2 regions of the Oscillibacter hominis genome follow, and region 2 is predicted to be linked to the other one. Evidence: riboswitches for the same ligand, from Rfam matches in the RefSeq annotation. Region 2 holds a riboswitch; the other holds the start of a gene.
What was found. A riboswitch is a leader RNA that binds a small molecule or an ion and turns the genes downstream of it on or off. The one in region 2 is predicted to bind lysine.
Positions count from the first base shown of each region.

Region 1: it holds a riboswitch for lysine, as region 2 does, so the genes downstream of both, dapA (4-hydroxy-tetrahydrodipicolinate synthase) here and H8790_RS08720 (Na+/H+ antiporter NhaC family protein) in region 2, are expected to answer to the same signal.

Region 1 is NZ_CP060490.1:2,309,665-2,321,512, reverse strand. Features, by position in the region: gene H8790_RS11505 (InlB B-repeat-containing protein) at 1-463, shown strand, start outside; gene H8790_RS11500 (gluzincin family metallopeptidase) at 537-2,174, opposite strand; gene H8790_RS11495 (deoxyribonuclease IV) at 2,171-3,019, opposite strand; gene dapD (2,3,4,5-tetrahydropyridine-2,6-dicarboxylate N-acetyltransferase) at 3,087-3,794, opposite strand; gene H8790_RS11485 (amidohydrolase) at 4,026-5,144, shown strand; gene H8790_RS11480 (pyridoxal phosphate-dependent aminotransferase) at 5,129-6,265, shown strand; lysine riboswitch at 6,380-6,555, shown strand; gene dapA (4-hydroxy-tetrahydrodipicolinate synthase) at 6,702-7,589, shown strand; gene dapB (4-hydroxy-tetrahydrodipicolinate reductase) at 7,586-8,335, shown strand; gene H8790_RS11465 (aspartate kinase) at 8,332-9,639, shown strand; gene H8790_RS11460 (metallophosphoesterase family protein) at 9,755-10,213, shown strand; gene H8790_RS11455 (FAD-dependent oxidoreductase) at 10,253-11,848, shown strand, end outside.
Region 2 is NZ_CP060490.1:1,740,149-1,751,996, reverse strand. Features, by position in the region: gene H8790_RS08730 (DUF523 domain-containing protein) at 1-210, shown strand, start outside; gene H8790_RS08725 (sodium-dependent transporter) at 231-1,559, shown strand; gene H8790_RS08720 (Na+/H+ antiporter NhaC family protein) at 1,732-3,513, opposite strand; lysine riboswitch at 3,602-3,783, opposite strand; gene H8790_RS08715 (uracil-xanthine permease family protein) at 3,916-5,256, opposite strand; gene H8790_RS08710 (BTAD domain-containing putative transcriptional regulator) at 5,539-6,732, opposite strand; gene H8790_RS08705 (transglutaminase-like domain-containing protein) at 6,956-7,960, shown strand; gene H8790_RS08700 (type II secretion system F family protein) at 8,054-9,094, shown strand; gene H8790_RS08695 (hypothetical protein) at 9,099-9,407, shown strand; gene H8790_RS08690 (DUF4860 domain-containing protein) at 9,419-9,907, shown strand; gene H8790_RS08685 (type IV pilus modification PilV family protein) at 9,904-10,353, shown strand; gene H8790_RS13995 (hypothetical protein) at 10,346-10,759, shown strand; gene H8790_RS08675 (type IV pilus twitching motility protein PilT) at 10,775-11,842, shown strand.

The DNA.
Region 1 (11,848 bases), 570 kb from region 2:
GCAGGTATTCGCCATTTGGGAGCCCACCTCCGCGCCTTTTGCCACCGTCACCACTGTGGCGGAGGGGCAACGGGTGCAGACCCCGGTGGCCCTGGGCGCGAGGATAACGCTGCCCACCCCGGAGCGAAACGATGGCTTGGGCTTTGTGGGGTGGAACACGGAAGCCGCCGGCACGGGGCAAACCCTGGACGGAACCATTACGGTGAATGGGGCCGTCACCCTGTATGCCCAGTGGGCAGACCCGGCGCTCACGGTAACGGTGCCGGAGATGATGCGCCTGGAGGGGGCGGCGGTCTACCTGGCCCTCTATGATGGGGACGGCGCCATGCTTACCCTCCAAAAAGCAGTGGGCGGAAAGGCGGAGCTGTATGCCCTCCCCGAGGGGGCGGCCCGGTGGAAGCTCTTCTGCCTCAATGAGGACGGAAGGCCGCTGACCAAGCCCATGGAGGAACTTCTCCCATAAAGCGTTAAGAAAAGTGACGGATAAAAAAGGCCGGGGAAAGCATGCTTTCCCCGGCCTTTTACGGCAAACCGGTTTATGCGGACAGGTCCACCCCGGCGGCGATGCGCCGGCAGTTTTCCGGATCAAAGACGTCGCTGAGGCCGGCCTCTTTCAGCGCGTCGGTGAAATACCACTCGGAGCAGTCCATGGCCTCCACCGTAAGGTAGGCGTTCAGCGCCTCGTCCGGGTCACTCAGAAGCATGGTGTAAAGCTCCAGGGCGGAAATGGCGGATACGGCGTAGCTGATGTAGTAGAAGGGATAGAGGAAGTTGTGCTCCAGGTACATCCATCCACCCGGCGCGCTGGCGTAGCCATAGGACTCGCAGACCTGGGCATAGAGCGCACTGACCCGCTCCGGGCTCAGCTCCTCCTCCGCGTAGACGCGCTGTAAAAACTCGTCGAACAGGGCGCCGTCCACCACGCTGTAAAAGAGGTTTAAAAGCACTTCACGGCGGATGGCCTCGCCCTCCACGCCGCCGAAGAGCTCCTCATACCGGGGCAGAAGCATCGCCTCCATCCCCTGGGATTGGAGCTCGCCCAGGTCGTTGTCATCCATGCCGAACAGCAGGTCGCAGCCTGTCAGGTAGTAGTTGGTGAAGTGACCGAACTCGTGGATGAACTGGGTGTAGTCGTAGTAGGTGCCCGAGGGGGCGTTGAACAAAAAGGGCTCATCATAGGAAAAGAGATAGGTGGTATAGCCGGTGTCGGCCTTGGTCGCGCTGGGGGCAATGTCATAGAGGCCGTTGGAGCGCAGAAAAGACAGGGATTCGCACAGCTCCCCGGAAAGGCCGCTGAGGCAGCGCTCCATGCCTTCCAGGATGGCCTCGGGGCTGCAGTCAATGCGGTCGGTGGAGAAGAGGGACTCCGTCTGCTCATAGATCTCCTGGGCATGGCTGTCGGCGGCCGGAGCAAAGTACTCCTGGGCGGAGCGCCAGAGGACCTGGCTGTCCTCTGGCGTGTAGTTGCGTATGTAAAGGGACGCATAGGCGTAGTCTGCATAGGAGTCGCAGCCCGCCTGGGCGGCAATTTCCCGGCGCAGCTCCACCAGCTCCAGGAAGACCTCAGCCACTGCCTCCTCGTCCACGTTCTCCTCCGCCATCAGCGAGCGGTAGCGCTGGCACAGCGCGTCCTCCCGGGCATAGAGGGCTTCTTCCGCGCTCTGGGCGTCATAGGAGATGAACCACTGAATCTGCTGGGCGTCATAGTGCTCCTTCAAGAGCTTTCCGTGGCCGGTCACCGACAGGGCGTGCATGGCGTCCCAGTATCCCTCGTTCAGCTCCCGGTACAGCTGAGAGGTGTAAAGGCTCTCCTCCGCCGCCTGCTCGTCGGTTGGGTCTGAGGCGCACTGGAGGTCGATGAGCTCCCGCATGGTGGCCACGGTGTAGAGGTAGTCCACAAGTGCAGTGTCGTCACGGTTGAAGTCCTCCTGGCTTCCCCCCTCCTTGGCATAGGTTTGGATTTTTGAGAGGAGGGCCTCCCCCTTCTCGGCGCTGCAGCGGCGGTAGGCCATGTCGGCGTAGGCGGTGGGGCCGGAGGAGGAGAAAACGGGTTCGGAGCCGCCGGCGGAAGAACTGGATCCGCCTGCCGCAGAGGGAGTCAAGAGCAGGGAGCAGCCGCTCAGCAGGGCAAGGCACAGCGCCGCAGCCGTCAGGCGGAGAAAGAATGATTTCATACCCGCTCCTCCTGTTCTGCCGTTTTTTTGCGCATAAGGGCAATCTCTTCGGCGTAGCCGGGCAGCTCGTTGGGCGTCTCCAGGCAGAAGGGCAGCCCCCGCAGCAGGGGGTGGGAGGCGACGCGCACCAGGGCCTCCGTGCCGATGGAGCCCTCGCCGATCCTGGCATGGCGGTCCTTGCGGCTGCCGGGCGGGTTTTTGCTGTCGTTGAGGTGGATGGCCCGCAGGTAGCGGAGGCCGATCACCTGATCGAACTGGCGCAGCACGTCGTCCAGGCTGTGGATGATGTCGTAGCCGCCGTCGCTGACGTGGCAGGTGTCCAGACATACGCCCATCTTGTCCTTCAGTTCCACCCGGTCAAGGATGGCACGCAGCTCCTCAAACCGGCCGCCCACCTCGCTCCCCTTTCCCGCCATGGTCTCCAGCAGTACAGTGGTGGACTGCTCCGGCTTTAAGACGGCGTTGAGCCCGTCGGCGATCTGCTCAACGCCCACGTCGATGCCCTGGCCCACGTGACTGCCGGGGTGGAAGTTGTAGAGCTGGCCCGGCAGAAGCTCCATCCGGGACAGGTCGTCGGCGATGGTCTCGGCGGCAAAGGCGCGTTTTTCCGGGTCGTTGGAGCAGAGGTTCAACGTATAGGGGGCATGGGCCACAATGGGGGCGAACCGGTTGGATCGCAGCAGCTCCATCAGTGCCGCGGCATCGGCGGCGTCCATGGCCTTAGCCCGGCTGCCCCGGGGATTGCGGGAGAAGTACTGAAAGGTGTCAGCCTGAAGCTTTAGGGCCTGACGGCCCATAGCGGCAAAGCCCTTGGTGGAAGAGAGGTGACAGCCGATGTGCAGCATAAAAAAACTCCTTTCTGAACGGGCGCAAAAAAGCAGCCGGCGCATAACGCCGGCTGCTTTTTCTTGCTTACAGCTCCCGCAGGGCGTCGATGAGCGCGGTTTTCTCCTCGGTCTTGGCGTCCTTGGTCTTGACGATCCGTGCGGGGCATCCGGCCACCACCGCGTGGTCCGGCACGTCTTCAATGACCACGGCACCTGCGGCCACCACGGCCCCGCGGCCCACATGCACACCCTCGATGACCACGGCGTTGGCCCCGATGAGCACGTCGTCCTCCACGATGACGGGAGTGGCGCTGGCGGGTTCCACCACGCCGGCCAGCACGGTGCCCGCGCCGATGTGGCAGCGCTTACCCACCGTGGCCCGGCCGCCCAATACGGCGCCCATGTCGATCATGGTGCCCGCGCCGATGACCGCGCCGATGTTGATGATGGCTCCCATCATGATGACCGCATTCTCCCCGATCTCCACCTTCTCACGGATCACGGCGCCGGGCTCAATGCGGGCCTTGATGCCCTTCAGATCCAGAAGGGGCACGCCGGAGTTGCAGCGGTCGTTTTCCACCACGCAGTCGGCGATCCGGTCAGCGTTGGCCTCCAGGATGGGGCCAAGCTCCTTCCAGTCGCCGAAGACGATCCTGCTGGTCACGTCCCCGGCGCCGCCGGTGAAGACCGTGGCACTGCCGTAGTCCACGGGGCTCTTTTCGTTCACATAGACCTTGACGGGGGTCTTTTTTTCCGAGGTGCGGATATACTCAATAATCTCCTGTGCGTTCATAACTGGCCTGCTCCTTTACCGGAAGATTCAAAAAAGTTGTACTTATCATACCACGGCAAATGGGGAAAGAAAAGGGGCAGGGGAAAACAAAGTTCACAGGGATAGACAATTTTCCTTTCCAAATATGAAAGAAAACGGCGAAATTCTCCGCCGCCGGAGAGAAAAAGTTGACGCGGCTGGCTGCTCGTGCTATGATTCAGGTCAATTCTTCAGTATAAAGAGGTGGCATCCATGTCCCTTGCCGACGACCGCCGGGCGCTGCACCGCATCCCGGAGCTGGACTGTGACCTGCCGGAGACCATGGCCTATCTGGAAAAGGCACTTTCCGGCCTCCGGTGCGCCCTCTCCTCCCCCTGTAAAAGCGCCCTTTGCGCCTATTTTGACTTTGGAGCGCCCCGCGCAATTGCCTTCCGCTCCGACGCCGACGCCCTGCCCATCACCGAGCGCAGCGGTGTCCCCTTTGCCTCCGTCCATCCCGGGAGGATGCATGCCTGCGGCCACGACGGCCACATGGCAATCCTGCTGGAGCTTGGCAGGCGGCTCAACGGATGGAGGAAGCTGGAGCGAAATGTGCTGCTGGTGTTCCAGCCGGCGGAGGAGACCACCGGCGGCGCCAGGAAGATCTGCGAGAGCGGAATCTTTGAGCGCTGCGGTGTGGAGGCGGTCTTTGGGCTGCACCTCTGGCCCGGCCTTCCGGCCGGGACGGTGGCCAGCCGCCGCCTGGAGATGATGAGCCGCTCCTGCGAGTTGACGGCGGAATTTACGGGCCGCTCCGCCCACATCGCCAGGGCGGAGGAGGGGATTGACGCCTTGGACGCGGCCGTCCTCTTCTACCGCCGGGTGCGGGAGCTGGTGGACTCCCTGCCGCCCCAGGTCTACCGGCTGTGCCGGTTCGGCCGTATGGAGAGCGGGACGGTCCGAAACGCGCTCAGCGGCCACGCGCGGCTGGAGGGCAGCCTGCGGGCCTTTCAGGACGAGGTGTTTTTTGACCTCCTCGAGGGCATCCGCGCCATCGGGCGGGATGTCCAGGCGGAGACGGGCTGCGGCGTGGCCGTCACCAACTCCGACGGCTACCCGGCCGTCATCAATCCGCCGGAGCTCTATGACTATATCCGCGTAGACTGCGGAATCGAGTTTGAGGAGCTCCCCCGGCCGGTCATGATCACCGAGGACTTTTCCTGGTATCAAAAGCACCTGCCGGGACTGTTCTTTTTTCTGGGCACCGGCCCTTCGCCGGCCCTTCATGCAGACGACTTCAACTTTGATGAGGCGGTTTTGAGCCGGGGCGCCGACCTCTTTGAATCCATCGCCCGGAGATATGGAGGAAGATCGGTATGCTGGAACGAATGAATCAACGGCTGCTGACGCTGGAGCCCAGCGGCATCCGCCGCTTCACGACCCTGGCCAAAAGCGTTCCCGGCTGTGCCCTACTGACCATCGGCGAGCCGGACTTCAACACCCCGGAGCCCATCAAGGAGGCCTGCAAGCGGGGGCTGGATGAAAACCACACCCACTATCCTCCCAATGTGGGCAGCCTTTCGCTGCGCACCCAGATCGCGGAGTTTGAACAAAAGCACAGCGGCCTCGGCTACGGCCCGGAGGAAGTGATCCTCACCATCGGCGCCACGGAGGCCATTTACACCGCCATGACCGGCGTGCTCAACATCGGGGATGAGGTGGTCATCCCCACCCCTGCCTTTTCCCTCTATGAATCCATTGCGGTGCTGGCCGGAGCCAGGCCGGTGCTGCTGGACACCAGCGAGGACCGGTTCCAGATCACGGAGGAGAAGCTCCGTTCCGTGCTGACGGAGCGGACAAAGCTGCTGGTGCTCAACTCCCCCAACAACCCAACCGGCTGCGTTTACAGCGCGGAGACGCTCCAGGTGGTCCGCCGGGCTGCCATGGAGGGGAACTTCTTTGTGCTTTCGGACGATGTGTACACCGGGCTTTCCTATGGGCCCTGCCCCCGCCTTGCCGCCTGCCGGGAACTGAAGGACCGCCTGCTGGTGGTGCAGAGCTTTTCCAAGCCCTATTCCATGACCGGCTGGCGGGTGGGCTATCTGATGGGCGATGCTCCGGTGATGGAGAAGCTGAGGCTGCTCCATGCCGCCGACGTGGTCAGCGTCACGGCCTTCATCCAGGACGGCTGTGCCGCCGCGCTGCGCTGCGACGTGTCGGACATGGTGGAGACCTACCGGGCCCGCCGGGACTATATGTACCATCGGCTGCGGGGCATGGGATTGGACGTGGTGGAGCCCATGGGCGCGTTCTACATGTTCCCCAGTGTGAAAAAGTTCGGCCTTGACACTGAGGAGTTCTGCCAGCGGATGGTCCGGGAGGGGAAGGTGGCCGGCGTGCCGGGCACCTGCTTCGGCGCGGAGGGCTTTGTCCGCTTTTCTTTCTGCTATTCCATGGAGGAGATCGCCCTGGGGATGGACCGGCTGGAGGAGTTCATCGGGACATTGGCGTAAAACTATAATAATGTGACAGCACATTTGCAAAAATAAGCGAAAAATACGTGAACTATGCACATTCTTCCACTCTTGCAATTTTGCCGCGGATACGGTATTATGTCACTCATAATAGATAGAGATAGAGGCGCGTTGCGCGATGAGTAACCCGGCTGCCAAGGCAGTGCAGGCCGTTGGCCGGGGGAAAGGCGCGGGACGCCGAAGGCAGTACCCGGGTGCAGCGGGGCTGTACTGGCCCGGTAAACGAACAGCAGCCGGGCTGTCGCATGATGCGGAGAGCTATCTTTACAAGTGTTTGTATCGGGGCAGCGGCGCTTGTCGCGGCGGCCCGGCTATACGAGTTCATGTAAAGAACAACCTTTTCGCAAAGGTTGTTCTTTATTTTTGCGAATGAACAGATGTCAGTTTATGAATTTAGAAACGGGAGGGCATTGACATGTCAAACGAAATTTTCAGAGGGATTGCAACCGCGCTCATCACCCCGTTTAACGACAAAGGTGTGGATTATGAGAGCTATGGCCGGCTCATCGACTGGCAGATCGAAAGCGGGATTGACGCGCTGGTCTCCTGCGGCACCAGCGGCGAGAGCCCCACGCTGTCGGTGGAGGAGCACAAGGAGATCATCCGCTTTGCGGTGGAGCGTGTGGCAGGCCGGGTGCCCCTTGTGGCGGGCACAGGCAGCAACTGCACGGAGAGCGCCATTGAGCTGACGGAGTTCGCCTCCGAGGTGGGCGCCGATGGCGCCCTTGTGGTGACCCCTTACTATAATAAGGCCACCCAGGCCGGCTTGGTGGCTCATTTCACCGCCATTGCGGACAAGAGCAAAATCCCTCTGATCCTCTACAATGTACCCTCCCGCACCGGCTGCGGAATCCAGCCCCAGACCTATGTGAAACTGGCCGAGCACGAGCGCATCCAGGCCATCAAGGAGGCCAATGGTGACATCTCCAGGATCGTGGAGACCGCCGCCCTGGTCCAGGGCAAGCTGGACCTCTATTCCGGCAACGACGACCAGATCGTGCCCATTTTGTCCGTGGGCGGCATCGGCTGCATCAGCGTGCTGTCCAATGTGCTGCCCCGGGAGACCACGGAGATCTGCAAGCGCTTTTTTGCCGGCGACGTGGCCGGGGCCGCCGCGCTGCAGCTGCGGTACCTGGAGCTGATCCACGCGCTGTTCTGCGAGGTGAACCCCATCCCCGTCAAGGCCGCCCTGGCCGCGATGGGCATGTGCGGCGGGAAGCTCCGCCTGCCCATGACGCCCATGGAGGAGCCCAACCGCCAGCGCCTGCTGAAGGCCATGAGAGAGCAGGGGCTGCGGGTATGAGGGTCATTGTGAACGGTGCCTGTGGGCACATGGGCCGGGAGATCGTCCGGCTGGTAAAGGAGGGCTACCAGGGCGGCGAACTTGCCGCCGCGGTGGACGCCTATGGAAAAGAGAACGGTGTGCTCACCGACCTGCACGGTGCGCCCGAGGCGGATGTGGTCATTGACTTTTCCCATCACACCGCCGTGGGCCCGCTGCTGGCCTACGCCTGCGGCAAGGGCCTTGCGGTGGTCATCGCCACCACCGGCCACACGGAGGAGGAGAGAGAGCTCATCTTTGCTGCGGCGAACAAAATCCCTGTGTTTTTCAGCGCCAACATGTCGGTGGGCGTGGCACTGCTTTGCTCCCTGGCCCGGCAGGCTGCCGCGGTACTGAAGGGCGCGGACATTGAAATTGTGGAAATCCATCACAACCGCAAGGCGGACGCCCCCAGCGGCACGGCGTTGATGCTGGCCGATGCCGTCCGCCAGGCGCGGCCGGAGCTGAAGAACCACTGCGGCCGGAGCGGCCAGTGCAAACGGGAAAGCGATGAAATCGGCATCAGCGCCATCCGGATGGGCGGTGTTGTGGGCACCCACGAGGTGATGATTACCACCGAGACCCAGACGATCACGCTCAAGCATGAGGCTTACAGCCGCGCGCTGTTCGCAGAAGGGGCGCTCACCGCCGCCCGGTTCCTCCTGGGCAAGCCCGCGGGACTTTACGACATGCAGTCCATGATCGGCGAATCAGGAGGGACGGAATGAAGACAGTCAAGTTCGGCGGAAGCTCCCTGGCCACCGCCGCCCAGTTTGAAAAGGTGGGGGCCATCCTCCGCCAGGACCCGGAGCGATGCTATGTGGTGGCCTCCGCGCCTGGCAAGCGCTTTTCCGGCGACATCAAGGTCACGGACCTATTGTACTGCTGCTATGACCTGGCCCTGCAAGGCCAGGACTTTACCGGCCCCTTCACGGAGATCCGGGCCCGGTTTGACGAGATCATCACCCGGCTCCGCCTGGACTTCTCCCTGGAGCAGGACCTTAATGAGATCGAGGCCCGGCTGCGTGAGCATCCCCAGCGGGACTTTGCGGCCAGCCGGGGCGAGTACTTAAATTCCAAGGTGATGGCCGCCTATCTGGACGTGCCCTTCCTGGACGCGGCGGAGTGCGTGTTTTTTACAGCCGAAGGCGCCTTTGACGCGGAGCGGACCAACAGCGTGCTGGGCGCAAAGCTGAAGGAACTGCCCAGGGCCGTGGTTCCCGGCTTTTACGGTGCCCTGCCCGACGGCTCCATCCGCACCTTTTCCCGGGGCGGGTCGGACATCACCGGCGCCATTGTGGCCCGGGCCTCCCAGTCCGACGTCTATGAGAACTGGACGGACGTGTCCGGCATGCTGGTCACCGACCCCCGGATCGTCCCCGACCCCAGGCCCATCGGCGTCATCACCTACACGGAGCTGCGGGAGCTGGCCTATATGGGCGCCAGCGTCCTCCATGAGGACGCCATCTTCCCGGTGAAGACGGCTGGCATCCCCATCAACATCCGCAACACCAACCGGCCCCAGGACCCGGGTACGCTGATCGTGCCCCAGGCCCAGGAGCAGCCCGAGGGCAGCATCACGGGCGTGGCGGGCCGCAAGGGCTTTACGGTGCTGACCATTGAAAAGGACCAGATGAACTCCGAGGTGGGCTTTGGCCGCAAGGTGCTCAGCGCCCTGGAGGAGTGCGGCGTGAACTTTGAGCACATGCCCAGCGGGATTGACACGCTGTCCGTGGTCATGGCCTCCGCGGAGTTTGAGCCCCACCGCCAGGAGATCGTTCAGAAGATCTGCTCCACTGTCAACCCTGACGCCGTCTCCGTGGAGGACGCCATGGCCATGATCGCCGTGGTGGGCCGGGGCATGGTGCGCCGGAAGGGCCTGGCCGCCCGGCTGTTCACCGCCATTGCCGAGGCGGACGTGAACCTCCGGATGATCGACCAGGGCTCCAGCGAGCTGAATATCATCATCGGCGTGGATGAGGCCGACTTTGAAAAAGCCATCTCCGCCGTCTACCGGGCCTTCTGCGCGTGATTTCATCCAATTCCCCCTCCCGCCGAAAGGCGGGAGGGGTTCTTTCTTGACAGGGCCGGCCCCATGGATTAAGATACCCTCAACCGGCCCTGCCGGAATCAAGGGGAGGGACTCAATGAACATTTTGGTTTTTTCCGACTCCCACGGTAATGTGGACAACATGGTCCGTCTCACCCGTTCCCTCCGGCCCGACGCGGTCTTTCACTTAGGAGACCTGCTGCGGGATGCAAGGGCCCTGGGCCGGGAGTGCCCCCAGGTCCCCATGGCCGCGGTTCCGGGCAACTGCGACGGCTGGACGGAAGAGCCGGACATCAAAAATCTGATGGTGGACGGCTGCCGGGTGCTGCTGTCCCACGGCCACCGCTGGCAGGTGAAGATGGGGTACGGCGCCGCCATCGGCGCCGCCCGGCGCGCCGGAGCCAATGTGCTGCTCTTCGGCCACACCCACCAATCCTGCTGTTTTCAGCAGGACGGGCTTTGGATTATGAACCCGGGCGCCGTGGGCGCGCGGGGGACATGCGGGTGGCTGAGCATCAGCGGCGGGAAGATATCCTGCCGCATCATTGAGGAATGACCCATATATTGCAAGATCAGAAAAAACAGGAGGACCCGAATGAAGGTATTGATCATTGGCGGCGTGGCGGGCGGAGCCAGCGCTGCGGCGCGGCTGCGGCGGCTGGACGAACAGGCGGAGATCGTGGTGCTGGAGCGCTCCGGCTACGTGTCTTACGCCAACTGCGGCCTGCCTTATTATGTGGGCGGCGTGATCACGGATAAAGAGGCCCTGACCCTCCAGACGCCGGAGAGCTTTCGCCGCCGTTTCCGCATCGACGTGCGGGTGGGGCATGAGGCCACGGCAATTCATCCGGAACGAAAGAGCGTGACGGTGCGGAGCATAGCCGACGGCACGGAATATGAGGAGACCTACGACAAGCTGATCCTCTCCCCCGGGGCCAGGGCCGTGCGGCCGGACCTGCCGGGTATTGACGATGGGCGGATCATGACGCTTCGGACCGTGGAGGACACCTTCCGCATCCGGGAGTATGTGGAGCGCTGCCGGCCCCGTCATGCCACTGTGGTGGGCGGCGGGTTTATCGGCCTGGAGATGGCGGAGAACCTGATGGAGGCCGGCGTCCCCACCACGCTGCTCCAGCGCAGCGCCCAGGTGCTGCCGCCCCTGGACTACGACATGGCCTGCCAGGTCCACTCCTACCTCCGGACCAGGGGGCTGGATCTGCGGCTCAATACCCCCATCGCCGGGTATGAGGACGCCGGAGACTGTCTGAGGGTGGTGCTGAAGGAGAAGCCGCCCCTCAAGACGGACTTGGTGCTCCTGGCCATCGGCGTGGAGCCGGACACCAAACTGGCCCGGGACGCCGGGCTGGAGCTGGGGCGCAAGGGCTCCATCGTGGTGAACGAGTATATGGAGACCTCCCTGCCGGACATCTACGCTGTGGGCGATGCGGTGCAGGTGCGCCACCTGGTAAGCGGCCGCCCGGCCCTCATCTCCCTGGCCGGCCCAGCCAATAAGCAGGGCCGCATCGCGGCGGACCGGATCTGCGGGCGGGAGGGGCGCTACCGGGGCTCCCAGGGCTCTTCGGTCATCAAGCTCTTTGGCATGACCGCAGCCTCCACGGGACTCAATGAAAAGAGCGCCCAGGCCGCCGGCATCCCCTATGAAAAGGTGGTCAACTTTTCCACAGACCACGCCGGCTACTACCCCGGCGCAGCCAACCTGACGCTGAAGACCCTTTTTGACCCGGAGAGCGGCCGGATTTTAGGCGCCCAGATCGTGGGTTTCGGCGGAGTGGACAAGCGCATCGATGTGCTGGCCGCCGCCGTCCGGGAGGGCCTCAACGCCGCGGATCTGAGCGAGTTGGAGCTGGCCTATGCACCGCCCTACTCCTCTGCCCGGGATCCGGTGAACGTGGCCGGCTTCACCATCGAAAACCTGCGCTCAGGCCTGGTGCGCCAGTTTCACTGGGACCAGGTGGACACCCTGTGCCGGGATGGCGGCGCCACGCTGATAGATGTGCGTACGCCTGGGGAGTTCCGCTCAGGCCACATTCCCGGCGCCGTCAATATCCCCCTGGATGACCTGCGGGAACGGCTGGGGGAACTGGACCGCGACAAGAAGATTTATGTCAACTGCCACAGCGGGCTGCGCAGCTATCTTGCCTGCCGTATCCTCACCGGCAGCGGATTTGCA
Region 2 (11,848 bases):
CGGGGAGCGGAGCAGGCGCTGCGTATTGCCCGGGAGCAGGGCTGCACAGTGGCGGTGCTCAAGGAGCGCAGCCCGTCCTGCGGCGCCGGGCAGATTTACGACGGAACCTTCCGGCATATCCTGACAGCAGGGGACGGCGTGACGGCGGAGCTTTTGCGCAAAAACGGCATCACGGTGGTGGGGGAATCGCAGATTCACACGCTGCTGTGATCGAAGAGGGAGAGAGGACGATGGAGAAAAGAGATCAGTTTACGGGGAAGTGGGGCTTTATTGTGGCCTGCATCGGCTCCGCGGTGGGGATGGGCAATATCTGGCTGTTTCCCGCCCGGGTGTCCCAATACGGCGGCGCAGCTTTCCTGATCCCCTATTTTATCTGTGTGGTGGTCATCGGCTACACCGGGGTCATCGGGGAGATGGCCTTTGGCCGGGCCATGGAGGCGGGGCCCCTTGTGGCCTTTGGAAAAGCCACGGAGCGCTCCGGAAGGGGCAGGCGCCTGGGAGAGGCGCTGGCGCTGATTCCGGTGCTGGGCAGTTTGGCGCTTGCCATCGGTTATTCCGTTGTGGTGGGGTGGATTTTGAAATACGCCGCCGGGGCCATCACCGGCTCTGCCCTGGTGCCCGCGTCTGTGGGAGGGTTCGAAGCTGCCTTCGGCGCGACGGCCTCCGCGTTTGGCAGTGTGGGCTGGCAACTGGCGGGCCTTGGTGTGGTGTTTGCCATCATGGTGTTTGGCATTTCCTCCGGGATTGAGCGGGCCAACCGGATCATGATGCCCCTCTTTTTCCTCCTGTTCATCGGTGTGGCGGTCTATGTGGCCACCTTGGGCGGTGCCGGCGCCGGCTACCGCTACCTCTTTGTACCGGAGTCCTGGGGCGCCCTGCTCAACCCCAAGACCTGGCTCTATGCATTGGGACAGGCATTTTTCTCCCTGTCGCTGGCCGGCTCCGGCACGCTGGTCTACGGCTCTTACTTGAAAAAGGACGCGGACATCCCCTTCTGCGCCAGGAATGTGGCGCTGTTCGACACACTGGCCGCGCTGATCGCCGCGCTGGCCATCATCCCCGCCATGACCATCGCCGGCGTGGACGCCACGCAAAGCGGACCGGGACTGATGTTCATCTATCTGCCGGGCGTTTTTAAGCAGATGCCCGGCGGTAGGATCGTGATGATTGTCTTCTTCGTAGCCGTGCTGTTTGCAGGGCTGAGTTCGCTCATCAACCTCTTTGAGTCCCCCATCGAAGCGCTGCAAACCCGGTTTGGCTTCTCCCGGCGCAAGGCGGTTGCGGCCGTGGGCGCGGTGGGCGCCGTGGTGGGCGTGTGTGTGGAGGGCATTGTGTCCGGCTGGATGGACGTGTGTTCCATTTACCTCTGCCCCATTGGGGCGCTGTTAGCGGGCGTCCTGTTTTTCTGGGTGTGCGGAAAGAACTTTGTCCGCTCCCAGATCGACCAGGGGGCGGCCCGGCCTTTGGGAAAGGCATTTGAGCCCATGAGCAAGTACGGGTTTTGCGGCCTTACGCTCCTGGTTCTGGTGTTAGGCAGCGTATTTGGCGGAATCGGATAAAAGGAAGGAGCGGCGCAGTAAGCGCCGCTCCTTTTGTCCTCCTCTTTTGATGACCGCAGTCAGGCGGGAAAAGGCCTGGGATTTGGCAGCCAATTGAACCCATGAAGTGAAATTGCTGTTTTACATGAGCCGTAAAAAAGGCTGTGCTTTTCAGGCACAGCCTTTTTTGCCTTTAGTTGTTGGCCGTGGCAGGTTCAGAGGCCTTTTTGGGAGCTCCTCTGCCATGAACAGAGCGGATGACCATCAGCGCCAAAACCATCAGCACTACGGAGATGGGCAGCACCACCAGGGCATTGGGGATTAGGCCGGCAATGAGGTAGCTGACAAAGCTGACCGCTGCCACAGTGACGGCATAGGGCAGCTGAGTGGACACGTGGCTCACATGATCGCACTGGGCACCGGCGGAGGCCATGATGGTGGTGTCGGAGATAGGGGAGCAGTGGTCGCCGCAGACAGCGCCGGCCATGCAGGCGGACACGCACACGATGGACAGGGGATTGCCGCTGTCCAGGGGGAACACGAACAGCACGATGGGAATCAGGATGCCGAAGGTGCCCCAGGAGGTGCCGGTGGCAAAGGCCAGCAGGCAGCCGATGACGAACACGATGGCGGGCAGGAACATCATGAAGTTCTCCGCAGAGGCCTTGACCACGGCGGCCACGAATTCACGGGCGCCCAGGGAATCGGTCATGGCCTTCAGGCTCCAGGCGAAGGTCAGGATCATGATGGCGGGCACCATGGCCTTGAAACCCTCGGGGATGCTGGACATGATCTCCTTGAAGCTCATGGAGCGGCGGATGAGGTAGAACGCCATGGTGAAGACCAGGCCGAAGAAGGAACCCAGCATAAGGCCCACCGACGCATCGGAACCGGAGAAGGCGTCCACAAAGCTTGCGCCGGAGAAAAAGCCGCCGGAGTAGATCATGCCCACGATGCAGCAGGCCACCAGCACCAGGATGGGCAGCACCAGGTCGATGACCCGGCCCTTGTTTTCAGGTACATCGTCATCCATGCCGGCATAGGGGTTGGCGCCGGAGAAGAGGTCGCCTGCCAGCGCGTTGGACTCGTTGGCCGCCATGGGGCCGTAATCCATTTTGAATCCCACCAGGCAGACCATGGTCACGATGGTCAAAAGCGCATAGAAGTTAAAGGGGATGGCGCGGATGAAGAGGGCCAGGCCGGAGCCGTCGTCCACAAAGCCGGAGACGGCGGCGGCCCAGGAGGAGATGGGCGCGATGATGCAGATGGGCGCGGCGGTGGAGTCGATGAGATAGGCCAGCTTTGCACGGGAGACATTGTGCTTGTCAGTGACCGGGCGCATCACAGAGCCCACGGTCAGGCAGTTGAAGTAGTCGTCGATGAAAATAAGGCAGCCCAAGACAATGGTGGCCAGCTGGGCGCCCGCCCGGCTCTTGATGTTCTTTGCCGCCCAGCGGCCGAACGCGGCGCTGCCGCCGGCCTTGTTCATCAGACACACCATGGCACCCAAAACCACCAGGAAGATGAGGATGCCCACGTTGTAGCCGTCGGAGAGCACGGAGACGATTCCGTCCTGGAACACATGGAGCACGGTGCCCTCAAAGCTGAAGTTGGAGTAGAGCATGCCGCCCACCAAAATGCCGATGAACAACGAGGAGTAGACCTCCTTGGTGATCAGCGCCAGGCCGATTGCGATGACCGGGGGGACCAGGGCCCAGGCGGACTCATAGTAGTTGCTGGAAGCGGCCACCTGGCCTGCGCCGCCGCAGGTGGCGCAGACATTGGACCCGCCGCAGCTTTCGCAGGCAGCGTCGGTGCCATAGCAGCTCATGCAGATGCCGTAGCCCTGGCAGTCAGGGCAGTCCACCATCTTTTGAGAGGCGTCGGCCGCCAGGGCGGATACGGTGACCAGCAGCACCAGTGCTGCGGCCAGGATGATGCGGGATACGATTCTTCTTCGGTTTGTGCTGTGCATGAAAAAACCCTCCTGTAAAAAAATTTGAAGCCATGATTTCTATCATGACTTCATACAGGTGGGCGCAATGGTGCCAATAGTCGTATGCGATCATGATAGCACTCCATCGCCCGTTACCGGCGCGATGACAGTCCGCAGGATGTTCTCCCACGGCCCGGAATCCCCCCGCCAGGCAGCTGTCAGGGGAAACCTCGGCGGCAGCCCCTTTCCGTTCCCGATGCCTGTCGTTTAATGGAACGTACTCCTGGATGCCGCGCCTCTATCACAAGTCTTCAATTGTGCTTTATTATACGGAAAGAATGGAGCTTGTCAACCGCTTGTCAATAAAAATGCAATTTTTCTTGCACAGATGACAAAGGAGCGCCAAAATTTGGCGCTCCTTTTTGTGATATTCACAAGCGATCAATACCGTCCCAGGTCGGCGGAGGCGTCAGAGTTGGCGGTTTTGCCGAACTGATAGTCGTTGCCGGGCAGCACTGCGTTGAGCGCAATGCCCACCAGGGCGGCGGTGGCGATGCCGGAGAGCTTGATGGTGATGGAGCCCAGGGCGAACACGATGGCCTCGTCGCTGCCGGTGCCGTATTTGATTCCCACGGCCAGCACCAGGATCAGGGCGGCGATGATGACGTTGCGGCTCTTGGTGAAGTCCACTTGGTTTTCCACCACATTCCGCACACCCACGGCGGAGATCATGCCGTAGAGGATCAGGGACACGCCGCCCAGGGTGGCCTGGGGCATGGCTTCGATGACGGCGGCAAACTTGGGGCTGAAGGAGAGGATAATGGCAAACACGGCGGCCAGGCGGATGACACGGGGATCGTAGACCCGGGTCAGGTTCAAAACGCCGGTGTTTTCACCGTAGGTGGTGTTGGCCGGGGCGCCGAACAAAGACGCGGCGATGGTGGCCAGGCCGTCGCCCAACAGGGAGCGGTGCAGGCCGGGATCCTCGATGAAGTTGTCGCCCACAGTGGAGGAGATGGCGGACATGTCGCCGATGTGCTCCATGATGGTGGCAATGGAGATGGGGACAATGGTGATGGCCGCGGTGATCAGCAGTGAGACGTCGGGGTTCTGGAAAATGGAGAACACCGTATTGCTCCACTGGAAGGGCAGGCCGAACCAGGCCGCCTCCTGAACGGCGGTGAAGTCCACATTGTTGGTGACGGCCGCCACCCCATAGGAGGCGATGATGCCCAACAGGATGGGGATGATCTTCACCATGCCTCTGCCCCAGATGTTGCAGACGATGACCACCACAATGGCCACCAGCGCGATGCCCCAGTTCTGGGCACAGCAGGAGAGCGCCCAGCCGGACAGGCACAGTCCGATGGCGATGATAATGGGACCTGTGACAATGGGGGGGAAGAAGCGCATGACCTTATTGGCGCCAAAGGCCTTGAACAGGGCGGAGATCACCAGGTACAAGAGGCCCGCACAGGCCACGCCGAAGCAGGCGTAGGGCAGAAGCTCCGGCTCACCGCCCGGGGCGATGGTGGTATAGGCCGCCAGGAAGGCAAAGGAGGAGCCTAAGAAGGCGGGCACCTTACGCTTGGTCAGAAGGTGGAACAGCAGTGTGCCCAAGCCGGCAAAGAGCAGCGTGGCGGAGACACTGAGGCCGGTGATGGCCGGCACCAGCACAGTGGCGCCGAACATGGCGAACATATGCTGGAGGCCCAACACCAGCATTTTGGGAGTGCCCAGGGTACGGGCGTCAAGGACAGGTTTCATCTCGGTTTCTTTCATGACGTTTCTCCTCTCACAATTTGGGGCCCGGATAAAATTTTCCCACATCCGGGCAAAAAAAATACCGGCAGAAAGCCGGTCAAAAAGGGAACAGGAGAAAAGGAACAGACTGTTTCACACACTTCAACATCGCAGTTCCCTCCTCCATTTGATTGAAAATTATTATACGGAAGGGGAGAAAAAAATGCAAGCCCTTTCTTCGATAAGATGTGACGGAAATTTCCCCAAAAGCTTGTCGAATCTGACAAAGAAAGAGAGAAGGCGAAAGCCTTCTCTCCTGGCTTAACATGTGGGGTCCAGTGGCTGCACACTGTAGCGCAGCAGGGCTGGGGAGTGGGGGTACTGGCGTCCAAACTGCCTGACGATGCGCTCCATGACCCTGCAGCTGTTTTCATAGTTGGCCCGGGGCAGCAGGATGATAAACTGGGAGACGCTGCACCGGGACGCGACGTCACCCCTCCGCAGGCTCAGCCGGACCAATTCGCACAGATTCTCCATGCAGCGGTCCAAACTGCGCTTAGCAAGCTTGGAGCCCTTCATGCTTGTGACGCTCAAAAGGGCGATGTGGGCGGCGTCGCCGCTGCGGGCCACGCTGCGGGCCTCTGCCCGGTAGATGGCCTTGAAAAAGTCATAGTCGCACACCAGGGCGCCGGGAGCAGACGAGGGCTCCTTCAACTGATCCCGCACGGCACTGATGTCCACCTCGTGCTCATTGGTGGAACGGATGGCCTCGCGGTACAGCGCCTTGATTTCATCGGAGGGCATGACGCCGAACCGGTCGAACAGCATGTCGCTCATGCTCTCAAATACGGTGGCCGCCGCCTGCTGGTTGCCCATGTCCAGCAGCTGGCGCATAAGATGGTAGTAAAGGAACTCGTCGCAGGCTTCGATCTCAATGGCCTTGCGGCATACGGCTGCGGCTTCGTCCAGCCTGCCCAGTTCCTCCAGCAGAGGAATCACCTCGTGGACGGTCTGGGTATACAGGTTGTGGAAGTATGTATTGACCGGCACCACCCAGGGTTCGGTGGCCAGCTTGGGAAGGAAATCACCACTGTAGATCTCCAGCGCCTGAAGATAGGAGACAAGGCGCTGCTCCGGCTCCTTCTGGGCCTTGCCCGCCTTGCAGAAGGACTCGAACTGGTCCACATCATAGGTAAACGTCAGGTCGGGATTCCACGCGTAGTCACCCTGGCGGCGGACGATCAGCTCGTGGCCCACGCTGCCTCCCAACTGATTGAGCATGGTACGCACCCGATGGAACATGGTTTTCAGGGCGTTGGCCGGATTGGAACTGCTCTCCTCCTCTCCCCACAGAAGATCGATCAGCTCCTCCTGCGAAATGCTGCGGTGCCGGAAATAGATCATATAGGCCAGCAGCAGCCACACCTTCCGGGAGCGGTTGTCGCTGTCATTGATCGCATCTGCACCGTTGCTGATGGAGAACTCCCCTAACATGCAAACACGCAAATCATCCATATAAACACACCTGCCTTTCAAGTTGGGGGAGACCGCCCCAGCTTTTCAAGTATCCATACTAAGTTATATTATCATAAAAAAATCAGCCGTGCAATGAAAACTCGGCTGAGTTACATGGAAAAAGCACAGATGAAAAAATTTCCCAAAATGTACTTCCATTTTAAACTGGATGTGCTATAATACTTCATAAGGTATGGATTACTGTGGAAAGGAAGCAGGCAGGATGAACAGAAACCGCTTGGCCGCCCTGTTGACGGCGGCGATGCTATTTTGTACCGGCTGTGCAAGCAGCGAGGTTCCCGACGGCAGCGACGTGCCCATGGGCGCCGCCGTCACAAAGGCATTTTCACAGTCCGTGGAAGTAAAAGACGCCGATCCCACTGCGGAGCTGGCCGTGTTGGCCACCGATCCCGCGGTGATCAACGGCTTGATGCCCGTTGCCTCCGGCACCCAGGTCAAGGAGAACGCCAGTGCGGTGATCGACTACTCCAACACCGCCGACGGCTATGTGATGGTCAAGTACACCGCCTCCACATCCAAGAAACTGAAGGCCCAGGTCAAAGGGCCCAGCGGTGTCACGTACACCTATAACCTGACCGCCGGAGCGGACTATGCCACCTTCCCCCTTTCCGACGGCAATGGAAGCTATCAGGTCAGCATCTTTGAGAATATCTCCGGCACCAGCTACTCCACGGTGCTCTCCGTCTCTTTCACCGCATCTCTGAAGGATGAATTTGCGCCGTTCCTGCTGCCCAACCAGTATGTAAACTACACGCCTGAGAGCAAGACTGTGGCGAAGGCGGCGGAGCTGACCTCCGGTGTGTCGGATACGCTGAAAAAAGTGCAGAAGGTCTACGAGTTTGTGGTGGACAACATTTCCTACGACTACGAGAAAGCGGCGTCTGTGAAGAGCGGATACCTGCCTGTGCTGGACACGGTGCTGGCGCAGAAGAAGGGGATTTGCTTTGACTACGCGGCGCTGATGACAGCCATGCTCCGCAGCCAGGATGTCCCCACCAAACTTGTGGTGGGCTACAGCGGGGATATCTACCATGCATGGATCAACGTCTACTCCCCGGAGTCCGGCTGGGTGGAGAATGTGGTCTATTTCGACGGCACCACCTGGAAACTGATGGACCCCACCTTTGCCTCCACCGGGAACCAGAGCAAGGAAATCATGAAATACATTGGCGACGGCAAGAACTACAGCGCCAAATATATTTATTGAGAGCCGTTCGGAAAGTCTTTACTTATAAGTGGATATTATGTAAAATGGACTTGCCTGTGCAAGTCCATTTTTTATCGAATCATGGAGAATGATATGAAAAAGAGATATTTGTCGTCAGGATACCTGTCCGCCTTCTGCCTGGAGCTCTCCGTCATGCTCCACGCCGGCATCGGCGTGGGGGACGGCCTGCATTTGCTGGCGGAGGACGGGGATCAGGAGTCGGAGCTGCTCAGGGAGCTGGCCGGGGCGGTGGACGGAGGGGAGCCCCTCTCCGCGGCCATGGCCGCCACGCAGGCGTTTCCCGACTATGCGGTGTATCTGGCCGGGGCTGGGGAACAAACCGGCCGGCAGGAGGAAGCCTTCCGGGCCCTTGCCGCCTACTATGACACGATAGAGCGGATGGGAAACCGCATCCGCGGCGCCCTGACCTATCCGGCGATTTTGCTGCTGATGATGCTGGCGGTGATCGTGGTGCTGCTGGCAAAGGTACTGCCGGTCTTTGAGTCGGTATTTGCCCGGCTGGGCGGACAAATGACCGGCCTTGCCGGCGGGCTGCTGGCCCTGGGCGGTGTGCTGAACCGCATGCTGCCGGTGCTTTGTGTGGTACTGGCCTTGGTGCTGGCCCTGGTCGCGGCCTTTTCCGTGAGCCTGCCCTTCCGGAACTGGGCGGGACGGTTTTGGCAGCGCCGCCGGGGAGACCGGGGCATTGCCGGAAAGGTGGGAGCGGCCCAGTTTGCCGCGGCGCTGTCCATGGGGATGGCCAGCGGCCTGCCGGTGGAGGAAGCGCTGGCCATGGCCACCTCGCTCCACAGCGAGAACGCCGCCATGGAGCGGCGTTACAATGACTGCCGTTCCCGTCTGGACGAGGGGGCGGGCCTTGCGGAGGCGCTGCGCCAGAGCGGCCTGCTGCCTCCTGCTTTTTGCCGGATGCTGTCCCTTGGTATCCGCAGCGGCAGCGGCGACACGGTGATGGCAGAGATTTCGCGGCGGCTTCAGACGGACGCGGAGCGCAGCGTGGAGGAGACAGTGAGCCGGGTGGAGCCGGGCATTGTGATCGTCTCTTCCCTTTTGGTGGGCGGCATTTTGCTGTCCGTGATGCTGCCTCTGGTGCGGATCATGTCCGCCATCGGGTGAGCGTATGAAAAAGGGAAGAACGCGATGGACTGCCTGGCTTCTCCTGCCGGTGACCGCCGCCTTGGCTCTGACGCTTTTGATGGGGGCCCTGGCCCATGTGGATGCGTCCCAGAGCGAGGAGGGGCGCAAACAGCTGGAGGAGAGCATACGCCGGGCGGCCGTCAGCAGCTACGCCTCAGAGGGGGTTTACCCCGCCACGCTGGAGGAGCTGGAACAAGGCTACGGCATCCAGGTGGATGAGACGCGCTACGCAGTGTTTTATGAGATTTTTGCCGACAACATCATGCCGGAGATCACAGTCCTTGCACGCTGAGGAGGGGAAAGATGAAGCGACATTCCATCGGGGGCATATTCGTCCTGCTGACTTTCGGCGTGCTGTCTTCAGCAATCCTGCTGGTGCTCCTGCTTGGCGCGGACAGCTACCGCCAGCTGAGCGAGCGGGGCGGTGCGAGCTATGAAAAGCGGATATGCGTCCAATATATTGCATCAAAGGTGCGGCACAATGATGTTCCGGGCGGCGTTTTTGTGGATGGCTTCTCCTCGGATGAGGAGGGCATCCCCACGCTGTACCTGGCCCGCGAGGTGGAGGGGGAGCCCTACTACACCCGGATTTACTACTATGATGGATCGGTGCGGGAGCTGTTTGCTTCGGCGCTGGAGGAGTTTTCGCCGGAGGACGGCAACGAGGTCATGGCCGCGGGCGCTCTGAATTTTTGGGAGGGCGACGGGGAGCTGACGGTGGAGGCCACGGACACAAAGGGCGAGGTCACTGCATTGACGCTGGCGCTTCGAAGCGGGGAGGCGGACGCATGAACCAGAACCGATCGGCACTTGTGCTGATGGAGCAGGTGGTGATGATCCTTGTGTTCGCCATTGCCGCGGCCCTGTGCGTGCAGGCGTTTGCCCTCTCCAACCAAAAGTCCCGGGAGAGCGCTGCCCTGGATCAGGCGGTCCTCCTGGCCCAGAATGCCGCGGAGCTGATGAAGCACGCGGGGGAGGACCCGGCCCATGCCATGGAGGCTGCCCGGGAGGGCATGGGGGGCCAGATTTCCCAGGGAATGTGGTATGTGCTCTACGATGGCGGCTGGAACGCGGTTTCCGAGGGGGCGTCCTACCGGCTGGAGGTATTCCCGGGGGCGCTGGGCGGCCTGGAACCCCAGGAGGGGCTGGTGCAGGCCTTGGTCCGGGTATCCCATGAGGATGGCCAGGAAATTTTCTCCCTGCCCATCGCATGGCAGGAGGTGAGCGGCCGTGGATGAGAACCGTTCCAGCCCGCCCGCTGTGGGCGGAAGCTCACTTTTGGTGATGTTCGCGGTGCTCTGCCTGGTGATATTCGCGCTGCTGAGCCTCTCCACCATGACGGCGGACGTCTCGCTGTCCCAGCGCAGCGCACAGGCGGTGGCGGAGTACTATGCGGCGGACTGGGAGGCGGAGCGCATTTTGGCGCTGCTGCGCCAGGGCCAGGTGTTGGAGTCGGTGGAGGAGTCGGCGGCGGAGGACGGCACCGTTTCCTACCGCTATGCCGTGGAAATCTCCGGCTCTCAGGAACTGCGTGTCCAGGTGGACTTCGATAAAGATCGGATACATTATGATATAGCACAATGGCAGCAGGTCTCCACCGGCGATTGGCAGCCGGAGGAGGAGCTTCCGGTTTATACAGGCTGAAAAAGGAGCGGAGACATGTCTGATTTGATCGATTATCTGCGCCGGGCCGTGGAGGACGGGGCATCCGATATCTTCATTGTGGCCGGCGGCATGGTGAGTTATAAGCGGGACGGGCGGATCCTGCCCATCAGTGACACCAAAGTGTTTCCCCCGGAAACGGAGCGGCTGATCGGGGAGATCTACCGCATGGCTGGCCGGGAGCAGGACCGCTACCTAAAGACCGGGGACGACGACTTTTCCTTTGCCCAGCCCGGCCTGGCCCGCTTCCGGGTCAGCACTTACCGCCAGCGCGGCTCCATGGCCGCGGTGATCCGTGTGGTGTCCTTTGAGATTCCGGACCACAGGGCCCTGGGCATCCCCGACTCCGTGATGGAGGTGGCGGACGTGAGCCACGGCATGGTGGTGATTTCCGGCACGGCGGGCAGCGGGAAATCCACCACCCAGGCCTGCCTCATCGACCGGATCAACCGAACCCGCAGCGCCCACGTCATTACCCTGGAGGACCCCATCGAGTTCCTCTATCGGGATGAAAAGAGCATCATCAGCCAGCGGGAGATCGCCATTGACACGGCGGATTACCTCTCCGCGCTGCGCTCCTGCCTGCGCCAGGCGCCGGACGTGATCCTGCTGGGAGAGATGCGGGACTATGAGACCATCCGCACCGCCATGACCGCCGCAGAGACAGGGCATCTGGTCATCACTACTCTGCATACCCAGGGGGCGGTGAGCACCATCGACCGGATCATCGACATTTTCCCGCCGGCCCAGCAGGCCCAGGTCCGCACGCAGCTTTCCATGGTGCTGCACTCGGTGATCTCCCAGCAGCTGCTCCCGGGGAGTAAGGGCGGCCGGGTACCGGCCATGGAGGTCATGCGGGTCAACGGCGCCATCCGCAACATGATCCGTGACAGCAAGAACTACCAGATCGACAACGTGATACAGACTTCCTCCGCGGAGGGGATGATCTCCATGGATCAGGCGATCTGGAAGCTCTGCCAGGAGGGGGCCATCGGCGCAGAGACGGCGGCGGACTACGCCGTGAACCCGGAGCAGATGCGCCGCCGGCTGGCTCAGGGGAACTGAATAGAA